Linked DNA regions of Actinocatenispora sera. The protein of the gene in region 2 interacts with the protein of the main gene of each other region in a pairwise test. Links are inferred from orthologs where the notes say so. Each region holds a gene or a part of one and is shown on either strand. Other genes may lie near its edges.

Region 1 (11,192 bases), 4.3 Mb from region 2 along the record:
CGGTAGACCGGGTCGGTTCCGGCCGCCGAGCCGGCCGGCTCCGGCGGCCGCGCCGCGGCATCGTCCATGACCGGCGCCTGGTAGCTGGGCCGGGCGCCGCTGGCCGGCGCGGCGGTCGCCGCGACCACCTCGGCCACCACGTGCGACGGCTCGACCCGGCGCAGCCAGACCTCTGGCTTGAGCGAGATCCGGTGCGCCAGCGCGGGAGCCGCGAACGCCTTGACGTCCTCCGGGATCACGTACGAGCGGTCGGCGAGCAGCGCCCGGGCCCGCGCGCACAGCAGCAGCGCGAGCGAGCCGCGCGGCGAGGCGCCGACCATCACCTGCGGGTGCGACCGGGTCGCGGTGACCAGATCGACGATGTAGCGGCCGATCGAGTCCTCCACCGCGATCGTCTCGACGGTGGCCTGGATGGCCCGCAGCGTGGTCGCGTCGACCACCGGCGCCAGTTCGGTCTCCTCCCGGCGGCGCGACATCCGGTTGCGCAGCACGCCCCACTCGTCGTCAGCGCTGGGATAGCCGAACGAGACCCGCAGCAGGAACCGGTCCAGCTGCGCCTCCGGCAGCGGGTAGGTGCCCTCGTACTCGATCGGGTTCGCGGTCGCGAGCACGTGGAACGGCGGGTGCAGCGGGTAGGTGGTGCCCTCGACGCTGACCTGCTTCTCCTGCATGGCCTCCAGCAGCGCCGCCTGCGTCTTCGGCGGCGTCCGGTTGATCTCGTCGGCCAGCAGCAGGTTGGTGAAGATCGGCCCGGGCCGGAACTCGAAGTCGCCGGTCGACTGGTCGTACAGGAACGAGCCGGTGACGTCGGCCGGCAGCAGGTCGGGGGTGAACTGCAACCGGCGGAACGACAGGCCGAGCGCCTGGCCGAACGACCGGGCCGCGAGCGTCTTCCCCAGCCCCGGGAAGTCCTCCAGCAGCACGTGGCCGCCGGCGAGGATGCCGGCCAGCACCAGCGCCAGCGGTTCGGCCTTGCCGACCACGACCGTACCGACCGCGTCGAGTACCTGCCGGGCCAGCGCACCGGCCTCGGGCACCGGCAGCGGCGCCGGCTCGGCCTCGGGTTGGGTGTTGACCGGTCCGCTCACCGGTTGCCTCCGTCCTGGGCGAACAGTCGCTCCATCGTTCGTACCGATTCGGTCAGCTGCGCCCGGCTCGGCGCCCGCTCGGTCGGCTCGGTCAGCAGTGTCCACAGTGGATCACCCAGCAGCGCGCGGACCCGCCCGGCACCACCGGGTCCGGTGCCGGCCAGGTCGGTACCGTGGTCGATCCGGAGCCGCTCGTCGACCAGTGCGGCGAGCCGTTCGCGCACCGTACGGTCGAAGCTGACGGCGTCGTCGTGAGTCCAGGCGAGCCGGTCCTCCCAGCGGCGGATCGCGGTGAACGGCCGGTCGGACATCTCCGTGGTCGGCGCCGACGGCGCCGGCGGGAACGGCTCCGGCGGCCCGTGCACCGCCACCGCGACCCGGTAGCCGAACGCCACGGCGAGCACCAGCGCGTCGGTCATCCCGTACGGCAGCCGGATCTGCACCACCTGCAGCATCCGCCACAGCACGTCGCCGGCGGCCAGCGCGACCAGCACCATGCCGATCACCCAGCCGGGCGTGATCTTCAACGGCTGGTACGGCTTGCGCATCGGATCCCGCTTGCCCGGTGCCATGACGTGCCCGTACGAGAAGCTCACCGCCGTCCCTCCCTCGTCGAGACGCCGGCGTCACACCCGCGATCCGCCCGCCCCCGCCCGCTCACCGGGTGCCCCCGGCGGGGGTGGCGTCGCGGACCGACAGCTCGGCGGCGAGGCGCTCGAGGGCACCGCGGGCGGCCGCCCGGTCCGCCTCGGTGACCGGGGCCGGCGCGTACCGGGCGGCCCGGTACCGCTCGGCGAGCGCGGTCAGCGCCCGCTCGGCCGGCCCGGTCAGCGCCTGGAACGGTTGCTCGCCGGACGGATCCCGGGCCACGCCGAGCATCCGGCCGACCAGATCACCCGGGGCGTCGGAGACCGAGCGCGGCACGCCGCCGCGCGACGCCAGCTCCTCCAACGTCAGCCAGCAGGCGATCACCGCGGCTCGCGGATCGTCGCCCTCGATCAGCGCCGCCCGGCTGGCCGCCATCGCCGCCCGCACCTCGTCCGCGGTCGGCGCGGCCGGCTCGTCCGGCTCCGGTTCCGGCTCCGGATGCCGGCGGCGCCGCAGCACCAGGCCGTCTCGCAGCGCGAGCATCAGGTACAGCATGATCGCGCCGTACGCGAGGGCGCACAGCGCGGCGATCACCACGACCAGCACGGTGGTACCGGTACTCGAACCGTGCGGCTGCGGCGGCGGGACGACGGTCCGGGTCGGCTGCGCCGGTGGGGTGCCGCTGACCGCCACGGTCGGGCTGATGGCGAGCGGCGGCACGTGGGTGACCCGCGGTCCGCGCGCGTTCGCGCCCAGCGCGGCGACCACCACCAGCAGCAGGATCAGCAGCACCGGCAGGTATCGCAGTCCTCGACGCAACCTGGCACCCCCGTCGCCGTTCGGCCGGCTCGTGCCGCAGGCCGCGACCCGGGCCGGGATCGGCCCAGCGGGCCCGATCCGGCGTCAGATGCCGGCCAGCGTGCGGGCGCGGCCCAACACGTCGTCCAGCATGCCCGTCGTCAGCCGTCCCGTGAAGGTGTTCTGCTGGCTGACGTGGTAACAGCCCAGCAACATTATTTCGGTGCCGACATACTCGGCGCCGTGACCGAACCGCGGGCGCGGCCGCGGCACCGGCTCACCCAGCGACGCTGCCGAGGCCCAGTACGCATTCCAGGCGAACTGCCCCAGCGCCACCACCACCCGAACCGTGCCCCGCAGCAACTCCAGCTCGCGGTTCAGCCACGCGCGGCAGGTGTCGCGCTCGGCGGTGGTCGGCTTGTTCTCCGGCGGGGCGCAGCGCACCGGCGCGCAGATCCGGGTGTGGTGCAGTACCAGCCCGTCGTCGGCGGACACGCTGCGCGGCGCGCTGGCCAGCCCGGCCCGGTGCAGCGCCGCGTACAGCACGTCGCCGGACCGGTCGCCGGTGAACATCCGGCCGGTACGGTTCGCTCCGTTCGCCGCCGGTGCCAGGCCGATCAGCACGATCCGGGCGTCGGTGGCGCCGAAGCTCGGCACCGGGCGGCCCCAGTACGTCTGGTCGGCGAACGATGCGCGCTTGCGCTCCGCCACCTCCTCGCGCCAGGCGACCAGCCGGCTGCACGCCCGGCACACCGAACTACGCGCGGCCAGCGCGGTCAGATCCGCCGAACCCTCGGCCAGCTCCGCCACCGCGGCCCGATCCGCCGCCACCGGGGTACCCGCGTCCGCCACGTCACCGGGGAACCCCGATCCCGGCAGCACGTGGCACCCGAACTCCGTCCGCCGCACCGCAACCATGGGCTCATCCTCCCCGCCCCGCGGTCGCGTCGCCCGAGCGGCCTCCGCATCGCCAGCGGGTGGCAGCCGGCCGTCAGGCGTCGGGGGGCTTCATCGTGACAAGTCCGGCCGGTTCCGCCGGCACCCTCCGGCCGCGGCGCCCGATGCGCCGGACCCGGCGACCGATGTACCCCGGCACGCCGGCGCCGGACCGCGGCCGGCGAGAGCTCAGACCGACAGCGCGATGCCGTCGAGGATGTCGTGTTCGGACGCCACCAGGCCGTCGAACCCGGCCCGCTCCAGGACGGTACCCAGGATCAACGCGCCGGCACCGATCACATCGGCGCGGCCCGGGTGCATCACCGGGATCGCGCGCCGCTGCGCGCGGGTCTGCGCCAGCAGCTCGGTACCGATCCGGGCCACCTGCGCGCGATCCATCCGGGAGTGGTGGATCCGGGTCGAGTCGTACTCCGGCAGGCCCAGCGCGATCCCGGCGATCGTGGTGACCGTACCGGCGAGGCCGATCAGGGTGCGGGCCCGGTGCGCGGACACCGCGGCGAGCGCGCCGTCCACGACCTCGGTGACGTGCTCCCGGGCGGCCGCGATCTCGGCCTCGGCCGGCGGGTCGGAGTGCAGGTAGCGCTCGGTCATCCGGACGCAGCCGATGTCGACGCTGACCGCCGCCTCGGCGCTGCCGGCGCCGACGACGAACTCGGTCGAGCCGCCGCCGATGTCCACCACCAGGTACGGGGCGGCCAGGTCCGCCGGCAGCCCGCCGACGGCGCCGGCGAACGACAGCGCCGCCTCCTCGTCCCCGGTGATCACCTCGGGCGGCGCGCCGAGCACGTCGAGCACCATGTCGCGGAACTCCGCGGCGTTACCGGCATCCCGGCTGGCGGAGGTCGCCACCATCCGCACCCGGCCCGCGCCGAGCGCGCGGATCCGCTGCGCGTACCCGGTCAGCGCCTTGCGGGTCCGTTCGATCGCTTGCGGCGCAAGCATTCCGGTCCGGTCGACGCCCTCGCCGAGCCGGACGATCTCCATCGTCCGGACCAGATCGGTGAGCCGGTCGCCGTCCCGGTCTGCGACCAGCAGCCGGATCGAGTTGGTACCGCAGTCGATCGCCGCGACCCGCTCACTCATCGTCGCCCCCGTGCTCCGTCTCGTCGACGGTCACGCACGGGCCGTCGCTCCACCAGGGCGCCATCGTCGCCAACGCCTCGTCGCCGAACGGGTTGACGCCGGGCCCGGCGGCGAGCGCGTGCGCGACGTGTACGTGCAGGCACTTGACCCGGGTCGGCATGCCGCCGGCGGACACCCCGGCGATCTCCGGCACCTCGGCCAGCTCGGCCCGGCGCCGCAGGTAGTCCTGGTGCGCGGCCCGGTACCGGGCCGCCAGATCCGGGTCGTCGGCCAGCTGCTCGGTCATCTCCCGCATCGTGCCGGCCGACTCCAGCCGGCTCACCTCGGCCGCGGCCCGCGGACAGGTGAGGTAGAACAGCGTCGGGAACGGGGTGCCGTCCGGCAGCCGCGGGCTGGTCTCGACCACGTCCGGGTGCCCGCACGGGCACCGGTGCGCGACCGCCTCGGCGCCCCGCAGCGGCCGGCCGAGCTGCGCGGACATCGCCGCCGTCGCGGCCGGCGTGACCGGCTCGCGCACCGGCGGGCCGGCCGACTCGGCGGCGCTCACCGGTCCGCCCCCTGCACGCTGGACCACACCTTGCCGTACCAGGGGCCGTCGGAGCGGACCCGGCGATCGCTCGAGCCGCTGCCGCCGGGCTTCTTCGGGTCGCCATACACGGCGTACACCTTGTCGCCGGGGCGCACCATCCTCAGCCGGCGCCGCGCCTGCGCCTCCACGTACTGCGGGTCGTCCCACTTGTCGCGCTGACTGCGCAGCTTCGCGATGCGTTCCTTCTGCTGCGCCTGCGCGTCGGTCAGCTCGGCGATCTGCGCCCGCTGGCCCAGGTAGGTCCGCACCGGGTAGGCGTAGGCCAGGATCAGCGCCACGAACACCAGCGCCAGCACCACCGCCCGCCCGGTGAACCGGCCACCCGGCCGGGGCGCCCGGGTCCGGGTGGCGCCGGCACGGCGGCCGGCCGGCCGGGCGGCCGAGTCACGGCCACGCCGTGGTGCCGCGGCGCGACCGGCTGAGGATCGGCCCGGCCGCCGACCTGGGCCGTTGCCGGTACCGGACCGGCCGCGCTGCGCCATCACTGCCTCCCGTTACGGCTTGGTGCCCGATCGCGTCTTCAGCGGGCGAAGCGCGGGAACGCGTCGGCGCCGGCGTAGCGCGCCGCGTCGTCCAGCTCCTCCTCGATCCGCATCAGCTGGTTGTACTTGGCGACCCGCTCGGACCGTGCCGGCGCACCGGACTTGATCTGGCCGCAGCCCATCGCGACCACCAGGTCGGCGATCGTGGTGTCCTCGGTCTCGCCGGACCGGTGGCTCATCATCGTCCGGTAGCCGTTGTTGTGCGCCAGCGTCACCGCGTCGAACGTCTCCGACAGCGACCCGATCTGGTTCACCTTGATCAGTACCGCGTTGGCGGCGCCCGCGTTGATGCCGCGCGCGATCCGCTCCGGGTTGGTCACGAACAGGTCGTCCCCGACGAGCTGCACCCGAGCGCCGACCGTCGAGGTCAGGTGCTCCCAGCCGGCCCAGTCGTCCTCGGCCAGCGGGTCCTCCAGCGACACGATCGGGTACCCGTCGAGCAGCTCGCCGTAGTACTCCGACATCTGCTCGGCGGTCTTCGCCTCGCCCTCGAACTGGTAGGCGCCGTCCCGGTAGAACTCGGTCGCCGCCGCGTCGATCGCGAAGGCGATGTCCCGGCCCGGGGTGAAGCCGGCCTTCTCGATCGCCTCGGTGATCAGGTCGAGTGCATCCCGGTTCGACGGCAGGTCCGGCGCGAAGCCGCCCTCGTCGCCCAGCCCGGTGGACAGCGACCGGGACTTCAGCACGCTCTTGAGCGCCTGGTACGTCTCCGAACCCCAGCGCACCGCCTCGCGGAAGCTCGCCGCACCGATCGGCGCGATCATGAACTCCTGGATGTCCACGTTCGAGTCGGCGTGCGCGCCGCCGTTGAGGATGTTCATCATCGGCACCGGCAGCAGGTGCGCGTTCGGCCCGCCCAGGTAGCGGAACAGCGGCAGCCCGACCGAGTCGGCGGCGGCCCGGGCCACCGCGAGCGACACGCCGAGGATCGCGTTCGCGCCCAGCTTGCTCTTGTTCGGGGTGCCGTCCAGGTCGAGCATCACCTGGTCGATCAGCCGCTGCTCGGACACCTCGTTGCCGAGCAACTCGCGCGCGATCACCTCGGTCACGTTCGACACCGCGTGCTCGACGCCCTTGCCGCCGAACCGGGACTTGTCCCCGTCCCGCAGTTCCACCGCCTCGAACTGGCCGGTCGACGCGCCGGACGGCACCGCCGCGCGGGCCACCACCCCGTCGTCCAGACCGACCTCGACCTCGACCGTCGGGTTGCCCCGCGAGTCGAGGATCTCGCGCGCGACGATGCCCTCGATGGTTGCCACGTAGCCTCGCTCTCCTTGTGTCACCAGCCCGGGCCGCGCTGCACGTCGACCGGGCCTGAACGCCAGCCGCCACGCTGCGGTCGGTCCGCGTCACCGCCCCGTACCACCGGCGGTTCTCCCCGCGAGCGTAGCCAGCGCCGCCGAGCCGGCCGGAACCGGCTCGCCGACGGTCCACGGCGTGTACCGCAAGGGACGAATCGCGCCGACCGGCCGGTCGGATTTGCGCCGGGCGTGCCCCGCGCGGGAATCTTGGTGCCATGCCCGCGAACGCCGCTCAGTGGTGCCCGTCCGCCCCGTCCCGGGGAGCCTCGCAGCCGACCGGCGCCCGGCCGGCGCCGGCGCGGCGCACCGCGGCCCGCCGCGTCGCGATCGCGGCGTCGATGGCGGCGGCGCTGCTGCTGACCGGCTGCTCGGCCACCGGGGCGTACCACTTCCGCGGTCGCTCCGTGGTGGTCAACGACCTCGCCGCCCAGCTCGACCACGGCCAGGCCCGGTCGTACACGGCGCACTACCGCCTGGCCGACGCGGGTCGTGCGGTGCTCGTCCAGCAGGGCAGCCCGCACCGGCTGTCCTACACGTTCTTCACCGGATCGGACTTCTCCGGCCGGTACGTGCGGCTGGTGACCCGCACGGTCCGCTGCACGGCGACGAGCTGCACGGTGGCCGACCGGGCACCGACCGACCGGATCCGGCCGCCGGACGCCGGTGCCCTGGCTGCCGCGAGCGGTGACCGTTTCGTCACCACGGAACAGATCCTCGGCCTGGTCCGGACCGCCGCCGAGCAGCGCGCCAGCACCATCGAGGTGGACCGCCGCACCGTCGGCGGCCAGCCGGTCCGGTGCCTTCGGGTCACCGGTATCAAGGCGCCGTTCACGGCCTGCCTGACCCATTCCGGCGCACCTGCACTGTTCCGCGGCACCGTCGACGGCCGGCCCATCGACCTGGCCCTGACCAGCTACCAGGCCGGTGTGGTCGGCCACCCGTTCGGCCCACGGCAGGACCTGCCCGTCGTCGACCACCGGGCCTCGCCTGCCCCGAACTGACCACGCTGCGTGTCGCTCGGGCCAACTGTCCGAGATCCGACGGAGCGGGCCGGCCCGGCCGATCGCGGCGGAAAGCAAGGGTTCCCTTCGCTGCCCGTCGTTCTGCCGACATCCGCCCTGCGTACGGCAATGCGGTGGGCGGCGAGCGGTGCTCGCGCACTATGCCGGGCGGCCCGCTGCGGAATCCAATCTGCCATGTGGCAGGTTGGGGTCTTCCTTTTTGCGCGCAGGCGGCGGATACTCGGACACAGGGAGATCTCTCAGTCACGGCGGGCGTCGACGACGGAGTCGGGGTTCGGCGACAAATCCAGCAGGCCGGCCGCAGCCGCGAAGCTCGGCCGGAAGCGGGCCGCACAAGTTCACAGAGACGACAGCCAGACGCGTGAGAGGGCGGCCATCGGATGCCGCCGAGACCGCCCTCGAAGCTCACCACCGTCGCCTGACCGGAACGGAGAGCTGCCATGGATGTTACTCCCATCACCCTGCTGTTTCGTAGTCCCACAAGGACCAACGTGGCAGCAGATCCGGTGCGGAGGTGGTCGCGATGACCATCTACTACAACCACGCCGGGGTACAGGTGACCAGCCACGAGCTGGTCGTTCAGGGCCAGCGCTACCAGCTGAACCAGCTGCAGCGGTTGCGCATCGCCCGCGGCTCGGCCAGCCCGGCCGGCACGATCTGCGCGATCCTCGCCGTGCTGTTCGTGCTGCCCGGTAGCTGCAGCCTGCAGACCTCGGCCTGGACCATCGGGCTCGGCCTGACCGCGATCGGTGTGCTCGCCCTCGGCGCCGCAGCACTGATCATCCGGCGACTGCGCCCTCGACCGTTCGAGATGTGGGCCGAACACCAGGGACACACCGTGCAGCTGTTCTGGACCCGTGACGAGCGCATCTTCAACGGCATCCGGTTCGCCATGGTCCGGGCGGCCCAATCCGACCCTCTCACCAGGTGAGATAGCGGACCCCGGCCATCGGCGACATGTCGGAGAGATAGCATGCACTCAGCATTGACCGCCTCGCGGTAAGGCCAGATGCCACCTGGCATCTCGCCCTACCGCTGTCTACTCATCGGGGAGTAGAGATGCCCGCTGGCCAGCGCCCACTCGTCAGGCGCCGTCTGCGTTTGGAGCTGCGCCAGGAACGCGAGCGCGCCGGCAAGAGCCAGTCGGACGTGGCCAAGCGGATGGACTGGTCCTTGTCGAAGATCATCCGCTTGGAGGCCGGCCAGGTCGGCATCTCCACCAACGACCTTCGCGCGTTGCTCGACATGTACCAGGTCAACGAGAGTGAACGGCGGACGTTCCTGATCGAACTGGCCAGGGCGGCCAGGCAGTCCGGTGCATGGTGGGCGGCCTACCGCGACGTCGCGGCTTCGTCGGACTACCTGGACTTTCTCGGCTACGAGAACGACGCTTCCGACCTCTACTACTATTCGCCACTCATCGTTCCCGGCCTGCTGCAGACCGAGGAATACGCACGGGAGATCCTCACCGCGCTCAGTCTCAACGCGAACGAGGAGCTCACCGAGCGTGCTGTCCAGCTGCGCATGTCCCGCAAGCGCCACGTACTCGATCGAGACAACCCACCGAGCCTGACCGCGGTGATCGACGAATCCGCGTTGCGGCACGTCGTCGGCGGCGACGAGGTCATGAACGACCAGCTCACCAGCGTGGCCGAGGTCGCAGCACTGGACAACGTGACAGTACGGGTGATCCCCTTCTCGCACGGCGCACACCCCGGACTCAGCGGCGCCTTCGAGATCCTCGACTTCGCCGATCCGATGGACACCCCGGTGCTGCAATTCGACGCTGCACCTCGCGACGTGACTCTTCGTGAGAACGGCGAGGCTCTCGACTTCTATCGGCGCTGTTATCGGCAGCTCCTGGAGAGTTCCCTGCCGGAAGCAGAGTCGATCGAATTGATCAACAACATTGCCGAGGGCATGCTGGGCGGTGAGTCGTAGCAGAGAGTAAGAGTGTTTCTCTGATCAGTGCCAGCCGGTATCCTGAACGTCCCCAACGGAGGCCGGCGGTTTCATGCTGCGTTCTGGCAAACGCCGGCTCTCCCGATTAAGGAGGCCGGCATGGGCTTGGGCCACACCCCTCGCCAGACTTGGCGGAAGAGTTCGCACAGCGGCGGCACCAACTGTGTCGAGACTCTCGATCTCGGAAACCACATTGCGGTTCGGGATTCCAAGAATCCGGAAGACGTCCTGGTCGTCGATGCGCGCGCGTGGCGCGAGTTTCTCAAGTACCAGGTTCAGGCCGGCTGACCGTCGGATTCACCTGCTTCGTTGCGCGAGAGGCGTCGCTCGTGCCGTGGCGCGAGCGACGCCTCTCGCTCAGCCCGGGACGCCGCGGGTGAGGAGGTCGCGGAGGTGGCGGGGGGACGGGGAGCCGTGCGCGAGCATCTCGTCGTGCCAGCCGCGCAGGTCGGTGTCGGCGGGCCGGGCCGCGGCGATGTCGGACATCTCGGTGTAGCCCACGAAGTACGTGGAGAGCTGGGTCGATGTGAGCAGCGCGCGCTGCCACTTGCCGACGGCCTCGCCCTCCTCCTGGAAGCCGTGCGTGGTCAGCAGCGCGATCGCCTCGGACTCGGCCAGCCCGTCGCAGTGCACCGCCTGGTCCAGGATCGTGTTCAGGGTGCTGCGTAGCTGCATCTTCAGCTGCTGCAGCCGCACCTGCGGGCCACCGAAGCCGTGCTCGGCGAGCAGCCGCTCCGCGTAGACCGCCCAGCCCTCGACGAAGGTGCCGGAGGTGAAGACCGCGCGGACCGGGGTGGCGCCGCCGAACCGGCGGGCGTGCGCGAGCTGCAGGTAGTGGCCGGGCATGCCCTCGTGCACGATCAGATTCCGCAGCATGTCGTTGTTGTACTCGCGATAGAAGGAGGCGATGCGCTCGGCGGACCAGTGCGCCGGTGGTGGGGAGATCGCGAGCAGGGTGGGCAGGCCGGGGCGCTCCATCGGCCCGGGCGCGTCGCAGTACGCGGCGGCGACACCGCGCTCGTACTCCGGCATCTCGGCGATCCGGCACGGCTCGTCGGGCAGCGTGGTCACCAGCTCGAACTGTTCGACGAACGAGGTGGCCTCGACGAAGTCGGCGCGGGCCGCCGCGACGACGTCGGCCGGGTCGGGGCGACGGTCGGCGGCCGCGGCGAGCGCCTGCCGTACCGCGTCGTCGCTGGGCTTGCCGCCGACGATGCGGGCCGCCACCTCGCGCAGCTGGTCGGCACTCTGGGACAGGTTGG
Region 2 (11,288 bases):
GGCCCAGCTGGGCGACCGCCACCGCGACGACCGCGAGCGCCGCGCTGCCCAGCCGTACCGGGCTGACGGGCAGCCGACCGGTCGGGCCCAGGCCGATCCGATCGGTGACGATGCCGCCGACCGAGGTACCGCACACCTGGACCACGGTGACCATCGCGACGCCCAGGATCGGGACCGTCAGGGCCGAGCCGGCCACGAACAGCGCGCCGAACGCGCCACCCAGGTACTGCCAGGGCCGCAGCCGGTCGTGCCGCAGCCGGCGCAGCCCGGCGCGTACCGCCGGCAGCGCGCAGGCGGCCACCAGCAGCAGCACCGTGGCCAGGCCGTTGGAGATCAGCGCGGCGAGTACCGGGGTGCCGAGGCGCTGCGCGAGCGCGCCGTTGACCGTCCCCTGGGCGGCCGAGCCGGCGCCGCCGACCAGCGCGATCGCCACCGCCGCGGGCGCCGGCAGCAACCCCGCGGCCAGGCCGGCGAGCCGGCCTTCCAGCGGCCCGCCGTCATCCGGCTGCGGTCCGCGGCGGGCCCGCTGCGACGACCCGACGGGTTGTCCCGCGACCTCGGCACCGGCCCGGTGCGACGACCCGACCGGTTGCCCGGCGACCTCGGCACCAGCCGGGCGCGGCGCCCCGACCGGTTGTCCCGCGGCCTCGGCACCTGCCGCCGGCCGCGGCTCGTCGTCCCGGTGGGGCGATCCGGTCACAGCCGGCAGGCGCTGATGTCCGTGGCGAGGATCGCGCGGGCGCCCACCTCGTACAGCTCGTCCATCACCCGCTGCGCGTCGTCCCGGGCGATCATCGCCTGGACCGCCACCCAACCCTCGCGGTGCAGCGGCGAGACGGTCGGCGCCTCGATGCCCGGGGTCAGCTCGGACGCCCGGTCCAGGTGCTCGACCCGCACGTCGTAGGCGAGCATCACGTAGCGGCGGGCCACCAGCACGCCGGACAGCCGCCGGGTCAGCTGGGCGACCGCACCGTTGCCGGTCATCCCGGACCGGCGCACCAGTACCGCCTCGGAGCGCAGCAACGGCGCGCCGAACGGCTCCAGCCCGGCCTGGCGCAGGGTCGCGCCGGTGGACACCACGTCGGCGACGACGTCGGCGACACCGAGCGCCACCGCGTTCTCCACCGCGCCGTCGAGCCGGATCACGTGCGCCGACACGCCCGCCTCGGCGAGCTGGCGGTGCACCACCCCCGGGTACGAGGTGGCGATGCGCCGGTCGGCGAGCTCGGCCAGCTCGGTCACGGTGCCGGGGCGCGCGGCGTACCGGAAGACCGAGCCGCCGAAGCCCAGCTCGAGGATCTCCTCGGCCGGTGCGCCGGAGTCGATCAGCAGGTCGCGGCCGGTGATGCCGAGATCCAGGTCGCCGGAGCCGACGTAGGTGGCGATGTCACGCGGGCGCAGGTAGAAGAACTGCACCGAGTTCGCCTCGTCGGTGCAGGTCAGATCCTTCTCGGTGCGGCGCTGCCGGTAACCGGCCTCACGCAGCATCTCGATGGCGGGCGCGGACAGCGACCCCTTGTTCGGTATGGCGATGCGCAGCATGGGACTACTCCCGGAGGAAGGCGAAGGGCGGACGGACGAGGCAACCGGCTACAGATGTCGGTAGACGTCGTCGAGCGTCAGACCTTTCGCGATCATCAGCACCTGCGCGTGGTAGAGCAGCTGGGAGATCTCCTCGGCGGCCCGGTCGGCACCCTCGTGCTCGGCCGCCATCCACGACTCGGCCGCCTCCTCGACGACCTTCTTGCCGATCGCATGCACGCCGGCCTGCAGTGCCGCGACCGTCCCGGAGTCGGGATCGGCGGCGGCGGCCTTGGCCGACAGTTCCGCGAACAGCTGATCGAAGGTCTTCACGGGGTCCCATTCTGGCAGTTCCGCCCTGCGGGACGACGGCCGGTCCGCGGTACCGCTCCGGCCGGGCGGTACCGCGATCGGCCGGTGCCGCGCGCCGCGGCTCAGTGCCCGCCCGGCAGGGTCGGCATGCCGTTGCCCGGCTTCGGGCTGGTACCGCCGTTGCCGGGCATCGTGGACTGGCCGGGCTGCCCGCCGGTACCGGGGCTGGTGGACGGCTGACCGCCGCCGGGCTGCGCCGTCGACGCGCTGGGCGACGGCTGACCGCACGGCTGCCCGTCGGCCGGGCTCGGCGAGCCGGTGGCCGCCTGCTGCCCGCCACCGGTGCTGGGGCTCGCCCCGAGTCCGCCGCCGGTCGGGTTCTTGCCGCCGTTGAGCCCGCCGCCGTTGTCGCCGCCGTTCAAGCCGCCGTTGTCGCCGGTTCCGGTCTGCCCGCCGTTGTCCCCGCCGTTCAGGCCGCCGTTGTCCCCGCCGTTCTGGCCGTTATCGCCGCCGTTCTGGCCGCCGGCGGACGGGCTCGGTGCGCCGAGGCCACCGTTGCCGTCCTGGCTGCTCGCCGACGGCGAGGCGGAGGCCGAGGCGCAGGCGGACGAGGCGGACGCGCTCGGCCGGGCCTGCGCCTTCGCCGTGTCCTTGCTGTCCTTGCAGCCGGCCAGCGCTGCCATCGCCACGGCGGCAAACGCCACAATGCCGACGATTCGTCGAATACGCACGGAACTATCCAATCCCCCAGAAGACATCGCGACCGGAGGGTAGGTGGGCACCGCAACCGGGCCACCCGCGGCGCGAATGCGGTGGACCTGTTCAGTCCCGCGCGGTGCGGGTGCGGTGGCGCTGTTCAGTCCTGCGGCGGGGGTGCGGTGGCGCTGTTCAGTCGCGCAACGCGCGGATCGTCAGCGCCGCGTCCAGTGCGGCGACGGTGGCGTCGAACCCCTTGTCCTCCGGGGATCCGGGCAACCCGGCCCGGTCCCGCGCCTGCTGCTCGGTGTGCACCGTCAGCACCCCCTGCCCCACCGGTACCCCGGTGTCCAGGGCGACGCGGGTCAGCCCGTCGGTGACCGACCGGCACACCATCTCGAAATGCTCGGTCTCCCCCTTGACCACCACGCCGAACGCGGCCACCGCGTCGCAGCGGGCGGCCAGCGCGGCTGCCACGACCGGCAGCTCCACCGATCCGGCCACCCGTACCGAGGTCACGTCGGTGACGCCGCACGCGGCGGCGGCCGCCTCGGCCCGGGCGAGCAGCTGGTCGGTGAGCTTCTCGTGCCAGCGGGCGGCGACCAGACCGAGCCGCAACCCGGCCGCCTGCGGCAGCGCGTCGGACAGATCAGGTGCGGCATGCCCGGCCATCAGGCGTGTCCTTCCCGTAGTTCGTCGAAGTCGGGCAGGTCGGTGAGCAGGTGCCCGAGCCGGTCCCGCTTGGTCTTCAGGTAGTTGATGTTGTCCGGTCCGGCCGGCACCGGCAGCGCCACCCGGTCGGCGATGCGCAGCCCGTACCCGGCCAGTGCGGTCCACTTGTCCGGGTTGTTGGTGAGCAGCCGGATGCTGCGCACGCCGAGGTCGGCGAGGATCTGGGCGCCGATGCCGTAGTCGCGGGCGTCGGCGGGCAGCCCCAGCGCCAGGTTCGCGTCGACCGTGTCGGCCCCGCCGTCCTGCAACTCGTACGCCTGGAGCTTGGACAGCAGGCCGATGCCCCGGCCCTCGTGCCCGCGCAGGTACACCACGACGCCGCGGCCCTCGGCGGCCACCGCGTGCAGCGCCGCGTCCAGTTGCGGGCCGCAGTCGCAGCGCAGCGAGCCGAACACGTCCCCGGTCAGGCACTCCGAGTGCACCCGTACCAGCACGTCCTCGCCGTCGCCGATGTCGCCGGCGACCAGCGCGATCTGTTCCGAGTCGTCCAGCAGGCTGCGGTAGCCGACCGCCCGGAACTGCCCGTACCGGGTGGGCAGCCGGGTGCTGACCACCCGCTCGACCTGCTGCTCGTGCCGGCGCCGGTAGGCGATCAGGTCGGCGATGGTGATCAGGGTCAGCTCGTGCTCGGCGCAGAACACGCTCAGCTCGTCCACCCGGGCCATCCCGACGTCCTTCTGGCTGACCACCTCGCACAGCACGCCGACCGGCGGCAACCCGGCCAGCCGGGCCAGGTCGACCGCGGCCTCGGTGTGCCCGGGCCGGCGCAGCACGCCACCCTCCCGGGCCCGCAGCGGCACCACGTGGCCGGGCCGGCGGAAGTCGGTCGCCGTCGACGCCGGATCCGCGAGCAGCCGGATCGTCCGGGCCCGGTCGGTGGCGGAGATGCCGGTGCTCACCCCCTCCGAGGCGTCCACCGTCACCGTGTACGCGGTGCCGCGCCGGTCCTGGTTGACGTGGTACATCGGCGGCAGCGCGAGCCGGTCGCAGTCGGCGCCCGGCAGTGGTACGCAGATGTAGCCGGAGGTGTAGCGGACCATGAACGACAGCAGTTCCGGCGTCGCCTTGGCCGCGGCGAAGATCAGGTCGCCCTCGTTCTCCCGGTCCGGGTCGTCGATGACCACCACCGGTCGGCCGGCGGCGATGTCGGCGATCGCCTGCTCGACCGTGCCGAACCCGGTCACCGGTGCCTGCACGCCGGTCACAGCGCACGCTCCGGCGAGCCGACGAGCTTCTCCAGGTGCTTGCCGATCACGTCGACCTCCAGGTTGACCAGCCCGCCGACCGGCCGGCAGCCGAGCGTCGTGGCCCGCCGGGTGGTGGGGATCAGGCTGACCGCGAACGACACGTCGTCGACCTCGGTGACGGTCAGCGACACACCGTCCACCGCGATCGACCCCTTGACCACCACGTACCGGTTGAGGTCCGGCGGCAGCGCGATCCGCACGTCCTCCCAGTGCTGGGCCGGGCGGCGGTCGAGCACCGTACCGACGCCGTCGACGTGACCCTGCACCAGGTGCCCGCCGATCCGGCCGCCGAGCTTCGCGGCCCGCTCCAGGTTGACCCCGTCACCCGCTGCCAGACCGTCCAGCGTGGAGCGTTCCAGCGTCTCGCGCATCACGTCGGCGACGAAGGTACCGGCGTCGGTGTCGACCGACACCACGGTCAGGCACACGCCGTTGACGGCGATCGAGTCGCCGCGCGCCGCGTCGCTTGCCACCAGCGGCCCCCGCACCGTGAACAGAGCGGCGTCGGCCAGCCGCTCGACGGCGGTCAGCTCGCCCAACTCCTCGACGATCCCGGTGAACATGTGCCCCGCGCTCCTTCCTCGATGCGCGAGGCGGGCAGGGCAACATGCGGGCACACGGCGACGCGCACGCATCGCCGTGACGCCGGCACGGCACGCCGCGCCGACGCTGCCCGCGCGCTTGCTCCCTTCCGGACTTTGACCGTCGGCTCCGGACTCTCACCGGATCCACCGCCACCGTGGTCGTCGCCGTCCACAGTGCCGGGTCGCGGGCTTCACGGACTCGCCGTGTCACCGCCGGTTCGGAATTTCACCGAACCCCGCCAGCGCGCGTGCTGGTTTCGCACCACCAGTTTGGCACGCCGCGGCGGCGGCTCCGAGCGGTACCCGCGTCTCGTTGGTCACTGTGCCGCTCCGCTCAGCGCGGGTCGGCCGGCTCCGGGCGGTTGCGGCGCCGGTCGACCGCCACGTACGACCCGGGCCGGGACTTCGCGACCTGCTTCATCTCGGTGGCCACGGCGACCACCTCACGCGGGTCGCCGAACCTGCGATGCTGCGAGCTGGCCACCCCTATCGACAGAGTGACCAGCGGAAACGTATGAATCTCGCCGCGCCGGTCGGGCAGCCGGAGATGCCCCGCGGCGGCGTCGGCCGGGTCGTACAGCTCGACCACGCCGGCCTCGAACGCGGCGATCGCCTGCGCCGTGATCGCCTCGAGCTGGCCGGGCTGGCACAGCACCAGGAAGTCGTCTCCGCCGACGTGGCCGAGGAAGGGTACCGGGGGGCCGACGGCGACGACCGCCTCGTACAGCACGTGCGCGAGCAGGCTGATGAACTCGTCGCCGCGGACGAACCCGTACGCGTCGTTGACGCTCTTGAACCGGTCGATGTCGACATAGCAAAGGGCAAACCGGTCGTCTCGTCGTACCCGGCCGCCGATCTCCCGCAGGATCCGGGTGTTGCCGGGCAACCCGGTCAGCGGCGACGCCTCCCGCACCTCCCGGTTGCGGCGCAGCGTCGAGCGCACCCGGGCGACCAGCTCCAGGGTGTCGAACGGCTTGATGATGTAGTCGTCGGCGCCGGCGGTCAGCCCGGCCACCCGGTCGGCGCCGAGACCCTTGGCGGTCAGCATGATCACCGGCAACCCGGCGGTGAGCGGGTCGGCCCGGATCCGGCGGGTCACCTCGACCCCGTCGAGCTCGGGCATCATCACGTCCAGCAGCACCAGATCGGGCCGGTGCCGGGCGATCTCGGCCAGCGCCTGCGCGCCGTCCACGGCGACCGCCACCTCGAACCCCTCGAACCGCAGGTTCATCTCGACGAAGCGGACGATGTCCGGATCGTCGTCGACGACCAGCACCCGACCCGGCCCGGCCGACCGCTGGTCGGTCACGAGGCGGCGGCGCGGGCCCGTTCCCGCAGCGCGCGCGCCGCCGCGGCGGGGTCCTCGGCGCCGTAGATCGCGGTACCGGCGACGAACGCGTCCGCGCCGGCCTGCGCGGCCTGCTCGATGGTGTCGGCGTTGATGCCGCCGTCGACCTCGATCCGCACCGACAGCTCGCCCCGGGCGGCCTTGACCGCGCGCACCTTGTCCAGCAGCTCGGGCAGGAACTGCTGGCCGCCGAAACCGGCCTTGATGGTCATGACCAGCAGTGTGTCGAACTCGGGCAACAGGTCGAGGTACGGCTCGATCAGGGTGTCCCGGTCGATCGCCAGACCCGCCTTGCTGCCGGCCGCGCGCAGCCGGCGCGCCAGCGCCACCGGGTCGTCGGTCGCCTCCGCGTGGAACGTCACGTTGTACGCGCCGGCCTCGGCGTAGCCGATCGCCCACCGGTCCGGGTCGTCGATCATCAGGTGGCAGTCCAACGGCACGTCGGTGGCCCGGCGCAGGCTCTCCACCACCGGCAGCCCGATGGTCAGGTTGGGCACGAAGTGGTTGTCCATCACGTCGACGTGCAACCAGTCCACCGCATCGGCGACGGCGGCGGCCTCGTCGGCCAGCCGCGCGAAGTCGGCGGCCAGGATGCTCGGTGCGATCAGCGGCTCGATGTGCTCCACGGTCGGCAGTCTACGGCCGGCCGACCAGCCACCCCACCCGGCGCGGGCCGACCAGCCACCCCACCCGGCGCGGGCCGACCCGCCGAGCGCCCGGCGCGGCCGACCAGCCCGACCACCACCCGGCGCGGCCGATCAGCGACCGCGCCCGGCGCAGCCGACCAGCCGCACGCGACGTGGCCGGGCGAGTCGATCGGTGCCGGGCGCGCCGGCCGGTGCCGCGAGCGGTGGGTCAGCCGCCGGTACGGCCGTCGATGCGCTCGCGCAGGAAGTCGGCGTGGCCGTTGTGCCGCGCGTACTCCTCCAGCATGTGCGCGTAGCACCACCGCAGCGACATGGCGCCGAACTTGGGGTGCTCGAACGTGGCGTCCAGCGACAGGTCGGCGACCGCGGCTCGGGCGCCGTCCTGCTCGGCCAGCAGCGTCGCGTAGTCGTCCGCCGCGCCGGCCGGGTCGGCCTGCTCGAAGTCGACGTCGTTGCCCGGGAACAGCTCGGGCAGGTCGGCGCCGCCGAACCGGCGGCGGAACCACTGGCGTTCCACCTCCGCCATGTGCCGCACCAACCCGAGCAGCGACAGGTTGGACGGCGGCACCGCCCACCGGGCCAACTGCTCGCCGGTCAGGCCGGCGCACTGGTGCAGCAGGGTGGCACGATGCCACTCCAGCAGTCCTTCGAGGACGGCGCGCTCGTCACCGACGAACGGCTCGTCGACGCGCTTGATCTCCGGTGCGATCCACGACATCCGGTCATGATGCCGCAAAACCACGCCGCCGTGGGGTCGCCGTCCGGTGTGGCGCGACCGTGGGCGACCGCCGCGGGCCGGCCGAGCCGGATCAGCCGACCGAGGTGTAGGCGACGACGCCGCGGCGTAGCGCCTCGACCGCCTGGCGGCAGGTGCGCCGCAGCGTGTCGTCGGCCGGTACGGCGATCTGTTCGAGCAGGTCGATGACCTGACGGCACCAGCGGACGAAGTCGCCCGCCGGCATCTCGCCGTCCACCCCGGACGCGCTCGCGAGGACCTTCGCGAGCGGCTCGCCCCGGGCCCAGCGATACATCGGCCAGGCGAAGCCGAGATCCGGCTCGCGGGTCAGCCGCAGCCCGTACCGTTGCTCGGCGGCGAACAGTTCGCTGAACAGGCCGAGGCTGCGGCCGATCGCCGCCTCCGCGTTGCCGTGTGGCACGGCGACGCGGTCCTCGGACTCCCGGCGCGCCTCGTACACCAGGATCGAGGCGGCGGCGGCGAGTTCCGGGGCCGACAGCCCGGCCCAGACGTCCTGGCGCAGGCACTCGGCGACGAGCAGGTCGGTCTCCGACCAGATCCGCGCCAGGGTGCGGCCGGTGTCGGTCACGTCGTACCCGTGGTCGGCGGCAACCAGGTAGCCGCGCTCGGCGAGCATCGCGCACACGTCGTCGAACGTGCGCACCAGCGAACCCGTACGGCCGGCCACCTTGTCCTGCAGTGCCGCCGTCTCCTGCTGCAGCCGCGCGTACCGCTGGGCCCAGCGGGCGTGGTCCTCCCGGTCCGGGCACCGGTGGCAGGGGTGCGCGCGCAGCTGCCGGCGCAACTCGGTGAGCTTCTCGTCGTCTGCCGCGGCGGACCGGCCGCGCCGCGAACGCCGGTTGTCCTCGCCCACGGCGACCTCGGCCCGCGACAGCGCGACCGCGAGGTCGCGCCGGGCCTGCGGCGAGCGGTGGTTGAAGTGCTTGGGTACCCGGATGCGGCCCAGCGACGCCGCGTCGCCGAGTTCCGAGCCGGGCAGCCGGCCGGCCCACCGGTCCTCGGTGAGTACCAGCGGGCGCGGGTCGTCGCGGGCGCTGTCGCCGGGATCGAGCACCACGGCGAGCCCGGCCCGGCGCCCGTGCGGGATCCGGACGATGTCGCCGACCCGCAGCATCGCGAGCGCCTGCGCGGCCTGCGCGCGGCGGTTCGCCGAACTGCGCCGGCCGAGGGAACGCTCCCGCTCGGTGATCGCGGTACGCAGGGCGAAGTACTCGGCGAAGTCACCCTGCTCGCAGTGCATCCGCTCGGCCAGCCGCCGCGCGTTCTCCTCGTTGCGCTGGACCTGATGCGCCAGGCCGACCACCGAGCGGTCCGCCTGGAACTGCGCGAAACTGCGGGACAACACCTCGCGGGAGCGGTCGAAGCCGAGCATCTCGATGATGTTGACCGCCATGTTGTAGGACGGCCGGAAGCTGGAGCGCAGCGGGTAGGTACGGGTCGAGGCGAGGCCGGCGACGTGCCGCGGGTCGGTGTCGGGCGACCACAGCACCACCGCGTGGCCCTCGATGTCGATGCCGCGCCGCCCGGCCCGCCCGGTCAGCTGGGTGTACTCCCCCGGCGTGATGTCCACGTGCGCCTCGCCGTTGTACTTGACCAGGCGCTCGAGCACCACGCAGCGGGCCGGCATGTTGATGCCCAGCGCCAGCGTCTCGGTCGCGAACACCGCCTTTACCAGGCCGCGGACGAACAGCTCCTCGACGATCTCCTTGAACGTCGGCAGCATCCCGGCATGGTGGGCGGCGAGGCCCCGCTCCAACCCCTCCAGGAACTCCCAGTACCCCAGCACGGTGAGGTCCTCGCCGGCCAGCGCGGCGGTACGTTCCTCCACCAGGGCGCGGATCTCGGCACGTTCGGCCGGGGTGGTCAGTCGCAGCCCGGCGCGCAGGCACTGCGTCACCGCGGCATCGCAGCCGGCCCGGCTGAACACGAACAGGATCGCCGGCAGCAGCCCGGCGCCGTCGAGCCGGTCGATCACGTCCGGGCGCGCCGGTGGCTGCCAGCGGCGTGGCCGGCCCCGGCGCCCGCCGCCCCACTCCAACCGGCGCAGCTGCTCACGGGTGTTGCGCAACAGCTCCGGGTGCACCTCGTGCTTGCGCGCGGCGGCCTGGTCGTGGAACAGGTCGAACATCCGGCGGCCGACGAGCATGTGCTGCCACAGCGGTACCGGCCGGTGCTCGGAGACGACCACCTCGGTGCGGCCCCGTACGGTCACCAACCAGTCGGCGAACTCCTCGGCGTTGGACACGGTCGCCGACAGCGACACCAGCATCACCGACGCCGGCAGGTGGATGATGACCTCCTCCCAGACCGCGCCGCGGAACCGGTCGGCGAGGTAGTGCACCTCGTCCATCACCACGTACCCCAGACCGTCCAGAGTGGACGATCCGGCGTACAGCATGTTGCGCAGCACCTCGGTGGTCATCACGATCACCGGCGCGTCCGGGTTGATGGCGTTGTCGCCGGTCAACAGCCCGACGTTGGCCGACCCATGCCGGGCGGCCAGATCGTTGTACTTCTGGTTCGACAGCGCCTTGATCGGCGTGGTGTAGAAGCACTTGCGGCCCAGCCGCAGCGCGAGGAAGACCGCGAACTCGCCGACCACAGTCTTGCCGGCCCCGGTCGGCGCGCAGACCAGCACGCCGCTGCCGTCCTCGACCGCGGCGCAGGCGTCCACCTGGAACTCGTCGGGTTCGAAACCGAGGTCGGCGGCGAAGTCGGCGAACGCGGGCCGGCCGGGTGAGGTGCTCATACCCGCAAGGCTAGGCGCCCGGATGGCCCCGCCGCCCGCGCATATCCCGGTAGGGGTACACACACCATAATCCGATCGTGTCACCAGGTATCGGTATGTTGCCCCTCATACCAGCACCGTTGTCGAGCCGTCCGGCGCACTCGGTATCGTGCTGATGTGCCGGACGCCACGCCTCGTGACCCTTCCGCCGGATCCGCCGGCCCGCCCTCCGCCGCGCCGCTGCTCGACGGTCAGCGCCGTCCCCGCGCCGTCCTGCTCGACTTCCACGGCACGATCGTGCAGGTGGAGCCGGCCGAACGGTGGGTGCGACTGGCCGCGGCCGCCTGCGGGACCGACCTGGCCCCGGACCGGTGCGCCGGGCTCGCCGACGCCCTGGTCACCGCGGGCCGCGCCGGCGGCCCCCGCCCCGGCCGGATCCCGCCCGAGCTGGCCGAGGCGTACGCCGACCGGGACCTGTCCGAGCCGGCCCACCGCGCCGCGTACACGGGGCTCGCGGCCACCGTCGACACCGGCATCGACGGGCTGCCGGACGCGCTGTACGAGCGGCTGCTGGACCCGGACGGCTGGCGGCCGTACCCGGACACCCTGCCGATGCTGCGCGCGCTGCGCGCCGCCGGGGTCCCGGTCGCGGTGGTCAGCAACATCGGCTTCGACGTGCTGCCGATCGCCACCGCGCTCGGCTTCGCCGACCTGAT

The links.
Region 1: the proteins of rpe (region 2) and eno interact in binary tests that used the Escherichia coli proteins (3 or more experiments, as listed by UniProt). The link is inferred for Actinocatenispora sera from one-to-one orthologs.

The regions. Positions count from the first base shown.
Region 1 is NZ_AP023354.1:204,128-215,319, forward strand. Bases 4,765-7,603 are described here. They hold eno (phosphopyruvate hydratase), read right to left. Parts: upstream 6,905-7,603; coding sequence 5,624-6,904; downstream 4,765-5,623. Other genes in these bases: Asera_RS00925 (DUF501 domain-containing protein), read right to left, coding at 4,765-4,995; Asera_RS00930 (septum formation initiator family protein), read right to left, coding at 5,058-5,585; Asera_RS00940 (hypothetical protein), read left to right, coding at 7,162-7,603. In the rest of the region: Asera_RS00905 (hypothetical protein), read right to left, coding at 1,085-1,684; Asera_RS00910 (DUF4129 domain-containing protein), read right to left, coding at 1,746-2,495; Asera_RS00915 (uracil-DNA glycosylase), read right to left, coding at 2,580-3,392; Asera_RS00920 (Ppx/GppA phosphatase family protein), read right to left, coding at 3,600-4,514; more of Asera_RS00925, read right to left, coding at 4,507-4,764; more of Asera_RS00940, read left to right, coding at 7,604-7,947; Asera_RS00945 (DUF6232 family protein), read left to right, coding at 8,492-8,899; Asera_RS00950 (helix-turn-helix domain-containing protein), read left to right, coding at 9,028-9,909; Asera_RS00955 (DUF397 domain-containing protein), read left to right, coding at 10,030-10,218; Asera_RS00960 (DUF885 domain-containing protein), read right to left, coding at 10,288-11,192. UniProt on the Escherichia coli protein: Catalyzes the reversible conversion of 2-phosphoglycerate (2-PG) into phosphoenolpyruvate (PEP). It is essential for the degradation of carbohydrates via glycolysis.
Region 2 is NZ_AP023354.1:4,552,606-4,563,893, reverse strand. What follows is about bases 5,233-8,167. They hold rpe (ribulose-phosphate 3-epimerase), read right to left. Parts: upstream 7,067-8,167; coding sequence 6,398-7,066; downstream 5,233-6,397. Other genes in these bases: Asera_RS21715 (DEAD/DEAH box helicase), read right to left, coding at 7,897-8,167; Asera_RS21720 (DinB family protein), read right to left, coding at 7,296-7,805; Asera_RS21730 (response regulator), read right to left, coding at 5,427-6,401. Also shown: Asera_RS21765 (DMT family transporter), read right to left, coding at 1-700; hisG (ATP phosphoribosyltransferase), read right to left, coding at 697-1,542; Asera_RS21755 (phosphoribosyl-ATP diphosphatase), read right to left, coding at 1,591-1,854; Asera_RS21750 (hypothetical protein), read right to left, coding at 1,956-2,564; ribH (6,7-dimethyl-8-ribityllumazine synthase), read right to left, coding at 2,722-3,201; Asera_RS21740 (bifunctional 3,4-dihydroxy-2-butanone-4-phosphate synthase/GTP cyclohydrolase II), read right to left, coding at 3,201-4,445; Asera_RS21735 (riboflavin synthase), read right to left, coding at 4,463-5,071; more of Asera_RS21715, read right to left, coding at 8,168-10,593; Asera_RS21710 (HAD family hydrolase), read left to right, coding at 10,750-11,288. UniProt on the Escherichia coli protein: Catalyzes the reversible epimerization of D-ribulose 5-phosphate to D-xylulose 5-phosphate.